DNA from 3 places in the Kitasatospora sp. NPDC101235 genome. Region 3 is predicted to be linked to each of the others. Evidence: riboswitches for the same ligand, from Rfam matches in the RefSeq annotation. Region 3 holds a riboswitch; each other region holds the start of a gene.
The links. Region 3 has a riboswitch for S-adenosylmethionine ahead of ACIRRH_RS11020 (IclR family transcriptional regulator). Riboswitches for the same ligand answer to the same signal wherever they lie in the genome.
Positions count from the first base shown of each region.

Region 1: linked by a shared signal. The riboswitch ahead of ACIRRH_RS02255 (aminotransferase class V-fold PLP-dependent enzyme) and the one ahead of ACIRRH_RS11020 (IclR family transcriptional regulator) in region 3 are both predicted to bind S-adenosylmethionine.
Region 2: linked by a shared signal. The riboswitch ahead of thrC (threonine synthase) and the one ahead of ACIRRH_RS11020 (IclR family transcriptional regulator) in region 3 are both predicted to bind S-adenosylmethionine.

Region 1 covers NZ_JBIWNZ010000001.1:474,914-479,448, forward strand. The annotation lists gene ACIRRH_RS02245 (hypothetical protein) at 1-335, shown strand, start outside; gene trpD (anthranilate phosphoribosyltransferase) at 454-1,530, shown strand; SAM riboswitch class IV at 1,642-1,760, shown strand; gene ACIRRH_RS02255 (aminotransferase class V-fold PLP-dependent enzyme) at 1,814-3,196, shown strand; gene ACIRRH_RS02260 (Lrp/AsnC family transcriptional regulator) at 3,200-3,481, opposite strand; gene ACIRRH_RS02265 (rhomboid family intramembrane serine protease) at 3,478-4,305, opposite strand; gene ACIRRH_RS02270 (hypothetical protein) at 4,507-4,535, shown strand, end outside.
Region 2 covers NZ_JBIWNZ010000014.1:153,773-158,307, forward strand. The annotation lists gene ACIRRH_RS23775 (MoaD/ThiS family protein) at 265-543, opposite strand; gene thrC (threonine synthase) at 580-1,902, opposite strand; SAM riboswitch class I at 1,919-2,054, opposite strand; gene ACIRRH_RS23785 (glucosyl-3-phosphoglycerate synthase) at 2,203-3,213, shown strand; gene ACIRRH_RS23790 (trehalose-6-phosphate synthase) at 3,536-4,535, shown strand, end outside.
Region 3 covers NZ_JBIWNZ010000005.1:100,584-105,118, reverse strand. The annotation lists gene ACIRRH_RS11030 (AfsR/SARP family transcriptional regulator) at 1-4, opposite strand, end outside; gene ACIRRH_RS11025 (hypothetical protein) at 266-1,339, shown strand; SAM riboswitch class I at 1,402-1,544, shown strand; gene ACIRRH_RS11020 (IclR family transcriptional regulator) at 1,745-2,458, shown strand; gene ACIRRH_RS11015 (threonine/serine exporter family protein) at 2,499-3,752, opposite strand; gene ACIRRH_RS11010 (DUF362 domain-containing protein) at 3,989-4,535, shown strand, end outside.

The DNA of each region.
Region 1 (4,535 bases), on a different contig from region 3:
GGCCCGCCGAGGATCTTCCGGAACTGTCCTACCTGGAGTGCGCGACCACCCCCGCGGTGCTCAAGGCGCTGGAGAAGGGGGGAGTGGACCTCTGCGTGCTGGACGGCGAGGCCGTTCCGGCGGGTGGGCTGGGCCTCGGGCGCCAGCTCAAGGACGAGATCTACGGCTGCCCGCCGGTGCTGGTGCTGATCGGGCGGCCGCAGGACTCCTGGCTCGCCGCCTGGAGCCGGGCCGACGCCGCCATCTCCCACCCGGTGGACCCGGTGGCGCTGGCCGAGGCGGTCGCCACCCTGCTGCGGACGCGGCTGGCGAAGCGGACTCCGGCAGTCCGCTGAAATCCGCTCCGGCAGTTAGGAAATACAGGGGTAGAAGCGGCCCCTTCGCTCGATAGGCTGGCTCCATCCGTACGGACGTCCCCCTGGAGTGGGGAACCGACAACAGCTGGAGTCAGCCATGGTGAACGTGAACCCTGCGAACGGCGGTAGCGACCCCGCGCAGGTGGTCCGCACCTGGCCGGACCTCCTGGCGGCACTGTTGCAGGGGGACGACCTCGACCGCTCGTCCACCGAGTGGGCGATGGACCGGATCATGAGCGGCGAGGCGTCCCCGGTGCAGGTGGCCGGGTTCATGATCGCGCTGCGGGCCAAGGGCGAGTCGGTCGAGGAGATCGCCGGTCTGGTCGACGCGATGTACGCGCACGCCGAGCCGCTGGAGATCCCCGGCCCGGCGGTGGACATCGTCGGCACCGGCGGGGACCGGGCGAAGACCGTCAACATCTCCACCATGTCGGCGATCGTCGCGGCGGCCGCCGGCGCCAAGGTGGTCAAGCACGGCAACCGGTCGGCCTCCTCCGCCAGCGGTTCGTCGGACGTGCTGGAGAAGCTCGGGGTGGCGCTGGACCTCTCCTCCCGGCGGGTCGCCGAGGTGGCCGAGGAAGTCGGGCTCACCTTCTGCTTCGCGGCGAAGTTCCACCCCTCGATGCGGCACGCGGCCACCGCGCGGCGCGACCTCGGGGTGCCGACCGCCTTCAACATCCTCGGCCCGCTGACCAACCCGGCCAAGGTCACCGCGCACGCCATCGGCTGCTTCGACACCCGGCTGTCCGGGCTGATCGCCGGGGTGCTGGCCCGGCGGGGTGCGACGGCGCTGGTCTTCCGCGGTGACGACGGGCTGGACGAGCTGACCATCACCACCACCTCGCAGGTCTGGCTGGTGCGCGACGGAGCGGTCACCGAGACCACCTTCGACCCGCGGGACGTCGGCATCGAGCTGGTCGGCATCGAGGCGCTGCGCGGGGCGGACGCCTCGTACAACGCCGAGGTCGCGCGGCGGCTGCTGGCGGGGGAGCACGGGCCGGTGCGGGACGCCGTCCTGCTGAACACGGCGGCGGCGCTGGTCGCACTGGACCTGGGTGACGCACCGCTGACCGAGCAGCTGGCGGCCGGCATGGAGCGGGCCGCGAAGGCGATCGACTCCGGCGCCGCACAGGACCTGCTGCGGCGCTGGTCGGAGGCCACCAGCCGGATCTGAGACGGCCGTTGGGGAGCCCGTGCCGGTACGCCGGCGCGGGCTCTTCGCGTGCTGTCCGGATGCCGGACGCCCGTTTGACCACCCGCTGGACGCGGCCTAGAGTCTTCGCCAGGTCATGAGCGACAGCGTCAAGCCCCAGCTGGCTGTCCGGCAACCCTCCGTCCGTGGCGGGGTGCCCTGGGTGAGGACCGGGTCGCCACGGCAAACCGTCCGTGCGGCAAGCGCGGACGCCCGACGACTGGCACTCCCGGGGGTCCCTACACCCCTGAAGGAGTGCATCCTCATGTCCCTCTCCACCGAAATCTGCGCCCCGCTCGCCGTCCTCGGCGCCGACGTCGAGGTCCCGCTCGCCAGCGGTGAGAGGGTCGGCTACGCGGCGCTCGACTACGCGGCCAGCTCGCCGGCGCTCCAGCGGGTGTGGGACGACGTCGCCGCCTACGCGCCGTACTACGGCAGCGTCCACCGCGGCGCCGGGTACCTCTCGCAGCTGTCCACCGACCTGTTCGAGCAGAGCCGCCGCACCGTCGGCGAGTTCCTCGACCTGCGCGAGGGCGATCAGGTGGTCTTCACCCGGGCCACCACCGACTCGCTCAACCTGCTGGCCGCCGCCGTTCCGGCTGGCACCCGGGTGTTCGCCTTCGAGACCGAGCACCACGCCTCGCTGCTGCCCTGGGCGCACGCCGGACTGGACGTGACCTACCTGCGGGCGCCGCGCTCGCGGGCCGAGGCGGTGGCCGCGCTGGAGGCCGCGCTCGCCGAGGCGCCCGAGGGCCCCAAACTGCTCTGCGTCACCGGCGCCTCCAACGTGACCGGCGAGCTGTGGCCGGTCGCCGGGCTCACCGGGACCGCCCACCGCCACGGCGCCCGGGTGGTGCTGGACGCCGCCCAGCTGGCGCCGCACCACCGGGTCTCGGTGCGCGAGCTGGACGTCGACTGGATCGCCTTCTCCGGCCACAAGATCTACGCGCCGTTCGGCGCCGGGGTGCTGGCCGGCCGGGCGGACTGGCTGGACGCGGCCGAGCCGTACCTCGCCGGCGGCGGGGCGACCCGCACGGTGGCCCGGGAGACCGACGGCTCGGTGGCCGTGCAGTGGCACACCGGCCCGGCCCGGCACGAGGCCGGCTCGCCGAACGTCATCGGCGCCTACGCGATCGCCTCGGCCTGCCGGGCGCTGACCGAGGCCGGCTTCGACGCGCTGGAGGCCCGCGAGCAGCAGCTGATCGCCCGCCTGACGGCCGGGCTGGCCGAGATCCCTCAGGTCAAGGTGCTGAACCTGTTCGGCGCGGATTCCACGCGGGTGGGTGTGCTGTCCTTCGTCGTCCGGGGCTGGAACAGCTCGCACTTCTCGGCCGCGCTGTCCGCCGAGTACGGCATCGGGGTGCGCGACGGCCTGTTCTGCGCCCACCCGCTGGTGCGCACGCTGCTCGGGGACGAGGCCCCGGCCGTCGAATCGGCGTGTGGCGCTCCCGATCCCTCGCTGCCGGGCGAGCGCAGCCTGAACGCGATCCGGGTGAGCTTCGGCGCCGGGACGCCGGACGAGCACGTGGACCGCTTCCTGACCGCCGTCCGGGAGCTGGTCACGGACGGCGCGGCCTGGAGCTACCGCAACGAGGGCGGGCGCTGCGTCGCGACCGCGCAGATCGACCGGGGCCGGCGCGAGGGCTGATCGCTACTCGTCCAGGCCGAGGGCGAAGGCGGCTTCCAGGTCGTGCTGGGAGTAGGTGCGGAAGGCGATCTGGGTCTCGGTGTGGGCCACACCCGGGACCTTGTTGAGCCGGCCCGGGATGACCTCGGCCAGGTCGTCGTGCCGGCGCACCCGCACCATCGCCACCAGGTTGTAACCCCCGGTCACCGAGTAGACCTCGCTCACGCCCTCGATGGCGGCGATGGACTCGGCGATCTCCGGGATGCGGTCGACACTGGTCTTGATCAGGACGATGGCGGTGATCACAGTTCGGGCTCCTTTGTGGGGTGCCGCCAGCGTATCGGGCGTCGGCCCGGTCGTCGCGGGGGGTGGCGGACCACGGTGCAGACGTAGAGGAACCCGGCCGAGAAGCCGATCACGTGGACCAGGTACGCCACCCCCGGGCCGGCCGAGTGCATCGACCACCACTGCAGGGCGAACCAGAGGCCGAGCACCAGCCAGGAGGGGAAGCGCAGCGGCAGGAAGAGCAGCAGCGGGACGAGGGTGGTCACCCGGGCCCGGGGGTGGAGGCGCAGGTAGGCGCCGAGGGCGGCGGAGATCGCCCCGGAGGCGCCGATGAGCACCCGGGTGGAGTTCGGCGAGTGCGCCTCGGCGAGCGCGAAGCCGTACGTGGTCAGGCTGCCGGCGGCCAGGTAGAAGACGGCGTACCGGGCCCGGCCCAGCCGCCGTTCGACGGTGGGGCCGAAGACCTGGAGGAAGAGCAGGTTCCCCAGAAGGTGCAGCCAGCCGGCGTGCAGGAAGAGCCCGGTGAGGACGGACAGGGCCGGGTGCTTGCCCGGGGTCGGGGCGGTCGGGCAGCCGGGGGCCGGGTCGGGGGCCTCGGCGAGCTGTCCGGCGGTCAGCGCCCGGCCGGCCAGCACCTCGGCCGGGATGGCGCCCCAGCGCTGCTCGTACCGCTGCTCCGCGCAGAGCCGGGTCTGGCCGGTGCCGTACAGCGGGTTGAGCCCGGCGGCCGGGCCGAGCAGGAAGACCAGGATGTTGACCGCGATCAGCGCGTAGCTGACCACCGGGACGGTCGCCGCCGGGCGGCCGCCCGGGGCGGCGGTGTGGTCGGGGGCCGCGAGCGCCATGTGGCCAAGCATCCCTCCGGGCGCCGCAGGTGACACGGCGGTTTACGGCAGGTGGACTAGCTCGGTTGTTCGGGCAACCGGTGGTCGCGATGGTTGCCCCAGGCAATAGGCTTGGGGCGGGCATTCCCGCCTCCCGCCGCCGATGCCGGGGCTCCGGGGGGAGCGCCTAGCCCACACAGGGACCACCCGAGAGGACCCCCGATGACCGTCCCCGCCCTGACTGCCGAGAC
Region 2 (4,535 bases), on a different contig from region 3:
TTCCACGCCGGACATAGCGGACGAATTACCCAAATCACCGCGGTAATTCTGACATCTGCCTGACATGTTTCACGGGCCGCCGCCAGCGGCGGGAGATCCCCGGGCCGAGCTCTGCGGAGGCCGAAAGGGAAACCCTGTTCCCAGCCGAGCCACACTCTACTCCGACTCGACCCGGAAATATTCCCGCCGGAATGCAGGCGGTCGCCCACGCATACGGAGAGCGGAATTCCGTACGCGCGGGCGACCGCGGGTTCTCCGGACGGCTCAGCAGCCGCCGGCCACCGCCGGGATGATCGAGATGCCGGCGCCGTCCTTCACCTCGGTCGCCAGGCCCTCGGCGAAGCGCACGTCGTCGTCGTTCACGTAGACGTTCACGAAGCGGCGCAGCTTGCCGGTGTCGTCCAGGATGCGGGCCGAGATGCCCGCGTGGTTCTTCTCCAGGTCGGCGATGACCTCGGCCAGGGTGGCACCCTCGGCGGCCACCTCGGAGGCGCCGCCGGTGTAGGTGCGCAGGATGGTGGGGATGCGGACGTTGGCGCTCATGACTCTCCTTGCGGGGGCGGGGTCTGTCGGGGTGGTTCAGAGGGACGCGAGGCCGGCGTCGCGGAACGAGTCCAGCGTCGGGCGGATGACGGCGGTCATCCCGGCGTCGGAGACGGCGTCCAGGGTCTTCAGGCCGTCGCCGGTGTTGATCGCGACGGTCTCCTTGGCCGGGTCCAGCTGCCCGGTCTCGACCAGCTTCTTCAGCACGCCGACGGTCACCCCGCCCGCGGTCTCGGCGAAGACGCCCTCGGTCCGCGCCAGCAGCCGGATCGCCGCCACGACCTCGGCGTCCGTGACGTCCTCCACCGCGCCACCGGTCCGGCGGGCGATGTCCAGCACGTACGGGCCGTCGGCCGGGTTGCCGATCGCCAGCGACTTGGCGATGGTGTCCGGCTTGACCGGCTTGATCACGTCCCGGCCGGCCTTGAACGCGGCCGACACCGGCGAGCAGCCCTCGGCCTGGGCGCCGAAGATCCGGTACGGCCGGTCCTCGACCAGGCCGAGCCTGATCAGCTCCTGGAGACCCTTGTCGATCTTGGTCAGCTGCGAGCCCGAGGCGATCGGGATCACGATCTGCTCCGGCAGCCGCCAGCCGAGCTGCTCGCAGATCTCGTACGCCAGCGTCTTGGAACCCTCGCCGTAGTACGGCCGCAGGTTCACGTTGACGAAGCCCCAGCCCTCGCCGGCCGGGTCGCCGATCAGCTCCGAGCAGAAGCGGTTCACGTCGTCGTAGTTGCCCTCGATGCCGACCAGCTCGCCGCCGTACACCCCGGCCATGACGACCTTGCCCTGCTCCAGGTCGTGCGGGATGAACACGCAGGACCGGAACCCGGCCCGGGCCGCCGCCGCCCCCACCGCGCCGGCCAGGTTGCCGGTCGAGGAGCAGGACAGCGTGGTGTACCCGAACGCCCGGGCCGCCTCGATCGCGCACGCGACCACCCGGTCCTTGAACGAGTGCGTCGGGTTGCCGGAGTCGTCCTTGATGTGCAGCTGGGCGGTGAAACCGAGCTCCCGGCCCAGGTTGTCCGCCTTGACCAGCGGGGTCCACCCCGGGTTCAGGTTGGGCTTCGAGGCCACGTCGGCCGGAACCGGCAGCAGCGGCGCGTAGCGCCAGATGGACGCCGGACCGGCCTCGATCCGCTTGCGCAGCTCCTCGGCGCCCTCGCTGCCGAACTCGTAGGCGATCTCCAGCGGGCCGAAGCACTCCAGGCAGGCGAAGCTGGGACCGAGCGGGAAGCGGGTGCCGCACTCCCGACAGGACAGCGCGGCGGCGGGGCCGAGGTCGACGGGTGGGAGTCCCCCCGGCCGAAGGCTGGGGGCGGGTGCGGCGCCGGAAGGGGTCGTCTCGGTGATAGCCATGACGGCGAGGCCTCTCTCCTCATCTTCCCCGTGGCGCGGTCGCGACACGGGCCGGAATTGGCACCTGTCCCGCCGGGGCCTGTCGACGACAGCCGCGCGAGAAGGTTGCCGGGACGTCAACGGGCCGTTCCCTCAGTCCCTCTGGATGAGCTTGTGAAATTGTGGTGGTGCTCAACGGCGACCCCGGCGTGCAAAGGTCCGACCGCTGTACGAAGACTGTATCCGAAGGCGTCAAACCCGAACGGGACCGTCCGCCACGCGAGATGACCCGTCCCACCCCACCCCGCCGAGGAGACCTCCGTGCCCGCCGAACCGACTCCCGAGCTCCTCCCGCAGGTGGCGTCCTGGCTGCGCCGCCGCTCCTGGAGCGCGGCCGACCGGCCGGTCCACACCCTCCTCGCCGCCAAGGAACGCACCGGCCGCACCGTCAGCGTGGTCCTGCCCGCCCTGGACGAGGAGGCCACCGTCGGCGACATCGTCCGCACCATCCGCCGCGAGCTGATGGAACGCCTCCCGCTCGTCGACGAACTCGTCGTCGTGGACTCCGGCTCCACCGACGCCACCGCCGCCGTCGCCGCCGAGGCCGGCGCCCGGGTCGAGCACCGCGACGCCATCCTGCCCCGGCTGCCCGCCGTCCCCGGCAAGGGCGAGGTGCTCTGGCGCTCGCTGCTGGTCACCCAGGGCGACATCGTCTGCTTCATCGACGCCGACCTGCGCGAGTTCGACCCCGCCTTCGTCTCCGGCATCGTCGGCCCGCTGCTGACCGACGACTCCATCCAGCTGGTCAAGGCCATGTACGACCGCCCGCTGGAGTCGGAGGGCGCCGTCCTGCCCGCCGGCGGCGGCCGGGTCACCGAACTCGTCGCCCGCCCCCTGCTCAACCTCCACTGGCCGGAACTCGCCGGCTTCGTCCAACCCCTCGGCGGCGAGTACGCGGCCCGCCGCTCACTGCTCGAACGACTGCCCTTCCCCACCGGCTACGGCGTCGAACTCGGCCTCCTGGTCGACGCGTTGGAGCTGGTCGGCCTGGACGCCCTCGCCCAGGTGGACGTCGGCGTCCGGCACCACCGCCACCAGGACGGCCAGGCCCTCGGCCGGATGGCCGCCACCATCTACCGGACCGCCCTGGAACGCCTCGACCGCACCCACCGCCTCAAGGCCTCAGCCGACCTCGTCCACCCCCACCTCACCCAGTTCACCCGGAACCCGGAGACCCACGCCTTCACCGCCCACACCCACCCGGTGACGGCCCTGGAACGCCCTCCGATGCACACCGTTCCCGAATACGTGAAGCGCCGCACTGACGGGTGACAGACCCGAGCAGTGCGGCCGCTGCGATTCCGCCGGTTACCCCGGCGGTTGGTTTGCGATGTCCGCCAACCGGCAACATCCCAACCGTGACTCCTCCCCCTCTCGACGAGGAGGCTTCCCACTCGACCCCTGCGGAGCCTCGTGACTCCTCCCCCACGCGAACGCGGGGGCTTCTCACTTGGGTCCGTCAGACCCTCATGACAGCCAAGCCCTGACCGCTGCATATCGCAGGTCTCCGACTGTACGGCTGCGCCGCGCTCCGCTCCGCCGTAGGCTCGGAATCCACCCCAACGGGTGAACGGGCAGACCCAGAAGAGGATTCATGGCCGATTCATCGACCAACCGTTCGAGCGCGACCGGCACCGCCCCCGTCCTGGTTGCCTCCAACCGGGGACCGGTGTCCTTCAGCACCGCCGACGACGGCACGCTGACCCTGCGCCGCGGCGGCGGCGGTCTGGTCTCCGGCCTCTCCGCCATCGAGGACCCGAACGCCGTCTGGGTCTGCGCCGCCCTCAACGACTCCGACCGCAGGGCCGCGGCCGGGGCGCCCCACGGCCGCCTGGACCTGGCCGGCCACGAGGTCGGCGGCCAGGCCGTACGGATGCTGGACATAGACCCGCAGACCTTCTCCCGCGCCTACAACGGCGTCGCCAACTCCACCCTCTGGTTCGTCCACCACCTGCTCTACGCGACCCCCACCGCACCCGCCTTCGACGCCGGCTTCCGCACCGAGTGGGCCGCCTACCAGGCCTACAACGAGGCCTTCGCCGAAGCCCTGGCCGCCGAAGCCGCCCCGAACGCCGCCGTCCTCGTCCAGGACTACCACCTCTCCCTGGTCCCGGCCCTGCTCCGCGAAGCCCGTCCCGACCTGCGGATCGGCCACTTCTCGCACACCCCCTGGGCCCCGCCCGAGTACTACCGGCTGCTGCCCGACGACGTCGCCCGGGCCGTCCTCACCGGCATCCTGGGCGCCGACCGGGCCTGCTTCCTGACCCACCGCTGGGCCCGTGCCTTCGCCGCCTGCTGCGAAGACCTCCTTGAGGCGACCGTCGACCACGACGCGCTCACCGTCACCTTCGACGGCCGCACCACCCTCCCCCAGCCTTCGGCCGGGGGGACCCCCACTCGGCGAACCACACTCCCCCAGCCTTCGGCCGGGGGGACCCCCACTCGGCGAACCACACGCCTGGGCGTCCACGCCCTCGGCGCCGACGCCGACTTCCTGCGCGAGCGCGCCCACCGCCCCGACGTCGACGAACGCCTCGCCGCCCTCCGCGAGGCCGTCGGCGACCGCCGCACCATCGTCCGGGTCGACCGCACCG
Region 3 (4,535 bases):
CCATTCCTGCACCTGCCCGCCTCATGTGCTCGCCCCCGCCCGCGCACGTGCCGCCCCCCGAATTGATGAGCCCCTATCAACCCACGGCACCCGGTGGGATGTCGAGGGATCGTCGACCCGGCGGTGATCCGGTGTTGATCGGCCGTCACCACAATCGGTGGTGTGGCGCCCGCAGTCGGCCCGGCACCAACCGTCGGACCCGCCACGTCCCCGGCCGCCCGGCCGCCGTCCGGGCGACCACCACGGCTCTCGGAGGCGGACGCCCATGAACACCGACCTGCTCCACCGGCTGCTCGACGTCGACCCGGTCGCCGGACCGGTCGAACTGCTCCACCGTGCCCGCGGCGACCGCCACCTCCCGTACCTGGTGCTCGCCGCGCTCGCCCGGGACGGCGTCCGGATGGGCGAGCACGCCCGGGCCGAGCTGCGGCGCGCCCGCGACCGGGCCGACTGTTACGCCAGGGTCGCCCGCGAGCTCGCCGACGCCACCGGGGTCCGCCCGATCCGCGACCTGCCGCTGGCCGGCTACTACCCGCCCGACCTGCCCCGGCCGCTGGGCGGGCTCAGCCTCGTCAGCCCCACCGAGGCCACGCTCTGGCAGGCCGTCAACCGGCTGGTCACCGACCACCCGGTGGAGTCCGTGGAGGTCACCCTGCTCGGCGAGCGGCCCCGGCACACCGCCGTCACCCTGCGCTGGCCGGCCGAGGACCCGCTGCTCGACCCGTGGTACGAGGTGCGGGTCGCGACCGCCGCGCTCACCGGCGACCTCGCCACCGTCCCGGTCCGCCCCTACCTGGCCGCCGACGACCACGTGGAGTGCCTGATCGCCCTCGCCGAGGAAGGGCTCGGGCGCGCCTTCCTCGCGGGCGACGTGATCGACGTGGCCCACCTCGCCGGGCAGCCCTTCGAACCCGTCGAGACCGCCGCGGTGGTCGCCGCCTACCGGCTCGCCCCGGAGGCCGCGGCCCTTCTCGACCTCGCCGCCGAGCACGTGCCGCTGGGCTCCCTGCGGGACGTGCGCACCGTCCTGGAGGCCGAGGTCGCGCCCGAACTGCGCCGCCGCCGGACCCTCGCCCGCCCGCTCCGGCCCCGCCACGGCACCCTGCTGCGCCGCACCGTCATCCGGCACCAGTGGGACGAGGCCCTGCTGCTGCCGGCCGGCGACGCCGGCCTGCTGCTCACCCCGGTCGCCGACTACCTGCTCGGCCCGGAGGGCACCCGGCCGACGGCGGCCGAACGCGCCGCCGCCCTCGCCGCCCTGCGAGCCTGGGACACGACCGCCCCCGGCAGCCCGGACCCGGCCCGGTGCACCGGCCTGTCGGAGCCGCGCCACCGCTGAGCGGCCGCAGGCGTGGGTGGGGGCTTGGCGACCAGCCCGGGGAATCTTGTATGGTTCCAGGCGAATCATCCAGAGGGGTGGAGGGACCGGCCCTACGAAGCCCCGGCAACTCCCCGGTCGACCCGGCGTCCGAAGTACGCGCCGTGCCGTCCGGGATCAGTGCCAACTCCGGCCTGTCGCCACTGTGGCGCGGGAAAGATGAGGAGACACGGTGCTCTCTGTGCTGTCCTTCGCCCGGGCGCTTCCCGCCCCGGCGCTTTCGCGTACCCGTCTCGTGCCCGGCGCAGGCAATCGGCCGACTTCTGCGGCCCGTCCTCGCTGACCACCCCCCGGCTCCCCGCCAGGAGCCGCCGTGAGCAGCGCCCACCCGCTGCTCCCGGGCCTTGAGACTGGAGTACCCCACCCATGGAGAACACGAGCGGCGTCGGCGTGCTCGACAAGGTCACCTCGATCCTCGGCGTCCTGGAGGCCGGTCCCGCCACCCTGGGCGGCCTCGTCGCCGCCACCGGCATGGCGCGGCCCACCGCCCACCGGCTGGCCGTCGCCCTTGAGCACCACCGCCTGGTCAGCAGGGACATGCAGGGCCGGTTCATGCTCGGCCCCCGGCTCGGCGAGCTCGCGGCGGCCGCCGGCGAGGACCGGCTGCTGGCCGCGGCCGGATCGGTCCTCACCCAGCTCCGGGACGTCTCCGGCGAGAGCGCCCAGCTCTACCGCCGGCAGGGCGAGGTCCGGATCTGCGTGGCCGCCGCCGAACGCCTCACCGGCCTGCGCGACACGGTTCCGGTGGGGATCACCCTGCCCATGAAGGTCGGCTCCGCCGCCCAGGTCCTGCTCGCCTGGGAGGAGCCCGAGCGCCTCCACCGCGGCCTGCAGGGCGCCCGGTTCACCGCCACCGCCCTGAGCGGCGTACGGCGCCGCGGCTGGGCCCAGTCCGTCGGCGAGCGCGAGCTCGGGGTCGCCTCCGTCTCCGCGCCGGTGCGCGGCCAGTCCAACCGGGTCGTGGCCGCCGTCTCGGTCTCCGGTCCGATCGAACGGCTCACCCGCCACCCCGGCGCCCACCTCGCCCAGGCCGTCGTCGAGGCGGCCCACCGCCTCACCGAGGCCCTGCGCCACCCGTGACCGGCCCGCCCGGCCGGGGCGTACCTCCGCTGCCCCGGGCTCAGGCCCGGGGCAGCAGGACGGTGCGGGAGGGGCGGGGTATCCGACTGATCACCGCGCCGATCAGAGTGCCGATCGACACCCCGAACACCGCCGACACGGCCGTCAGCACGGACTGCGCGCCGTTGCCGACCTCGATCTGCGCGGTGTTCAGCAGGCCGAAGGAGCCCGGCACCACGATCCAGAACGCCGGGAGGTAGAGCACCTGCCAGAGCGGACCGCCCGGCAGCCAGTGCACCAGCGTGGCCGTGGCCGCGGCGGTGACCGCGCCGGCCAGGCCACCGATCGCCGCGCCGTGCGTCGACCCCACCACCACCTGGACCGTGACGCTCACCGCGATCACCACGACGATCCACGGGACGGCCGAGGGCGGGGTGTTCACGTTGACCACCACCCCGAAGACCGCGAGCGCCAGCCCCAGCCCGATCACCCACCAGCTCGGCCTGGCGACCTGCACGTCGGCCAGCGCGGTGGCCGGCATGCCGGCCGCGGTCGCGGCCGCGGCCACCCCGGCGAGGAACAGCGCCAGCTGCACCGCGCCGGACACCAGCCGGGCCGTACCCGCGCTGGCCGCACCCGCGGCGATCTCCGACAGCCCGGTGACGAGCAGCCCGCCCGGCAGCAGGATCGCCAGCGTGGCCACGATGGTCCGCAGCGGGCCGTCCAGCAGCGAGGCCCGGGCGAGCAGGAGGACCAGCAGCGCGACCAGGAACCCGGCCGTGACGGGAAGCAGCGGACGCAGGTACGGCAGCCGCCGGGCGAGCACGGTCAGCCCCACGACGATCAGCGAGCCGAGCCCGGCCGCCAGCACGTTCGCCGCCGCCGGCTGCAGGAAGAGGCAGACCCCCACCCCGACCGGCAGCGCCCCGAGGTCCGCCACCCACGCGGGCCGGCGGGCCGGTGCCCGCCGGATTCCCTCCAGCTCGGCGAGCGCCCGTGGCCCGTCGAGCTCGCCCGCCCGCAGCCGGTGCACCAGGTGGAGGACGTCGGCCGTCTGCTCGAACCGCAGGGCGGTGCCGACCGGCTGGAACCGGGTGGCCTCGTCCGCCCCCAGTGCGACGAACAGCCCGTTGGTCAGCGCGGCGACCCGCACGTCCGGAGCCCCCAACGCCCGCCCCAGTCCGCGGAGTTCCTCCTCGACGTCATGGACGGGCAGGCCACCGCCCAGCAGGGCTTCGCCCAGTTCGAGCAGCAGGCGGCGGAGCGGGTCGGGCGGGGCTTCGGTGCCCCGGACCAGGGGAAACGTGCTTGGCATGGCAGGTATCGTCCCATCCCGCCCGATTCGGTCCGACTGTGCCCCGGTCTGTTCGGTTTCCCGCCGCGCGCACGCCGTCCGCCGGCGACGGCCGGCCCGGGACACGAGTGCGTGTCCCACCCCGCATCCGACCGCCGGCCAGTAGCATCCCTGTGAACCTCTTTGGGATGCTTTCCGGTGAATCGGCGACGGTTCGACCGTGCGCAGGAAGACCGTCCGCCGCCGTTGGGGGAGATGTGACCGTCGTCGCCGCCGTGGCCCGCTCCACCCGGGTCCGGCCGCTCTCCGCCGCCGACCTGCTGGCGGAGGCGGTCGCCCGGGCCGGGCTCTGGGAGCGGCTCGCCGAGCGGGCGCACGGCGACCCGGGGGCGGTCGCGGTGCTGTTGACACCGGGCACCTCCGCGTACGGCGACCCGGTGACCGCGGTCAGCGCCGCCCTGGTGGAGCACCTGATCGACCTGCTGCACGACCGCGGCTACCGCGACGCCACCGTCGGCGCCGCCCGCTGCGGCCCGGACACCTGGCTGGCCGGCCCCGGACTCCCCGAAGCCTGCCGCCGCCTCGGCTACGGCGGGCGCACCCCGCAGGGCAACGCCTACCGCGTCGTGGACCTGTCGGAGGAAGTCGGGCCGGCCGGGTTCCCCGACTCCTCCGTGCTGCACGGCAGCGGCCTGGCGCGCAGCTGGCTGGACGCGGGCTTCCGGATCAACATCGCGAAGAACAGCACCCACCCGGAGTTCGGCTACGCCCTGTGCCTGGCCAACCTGTTCGGCGTGCTCCCGC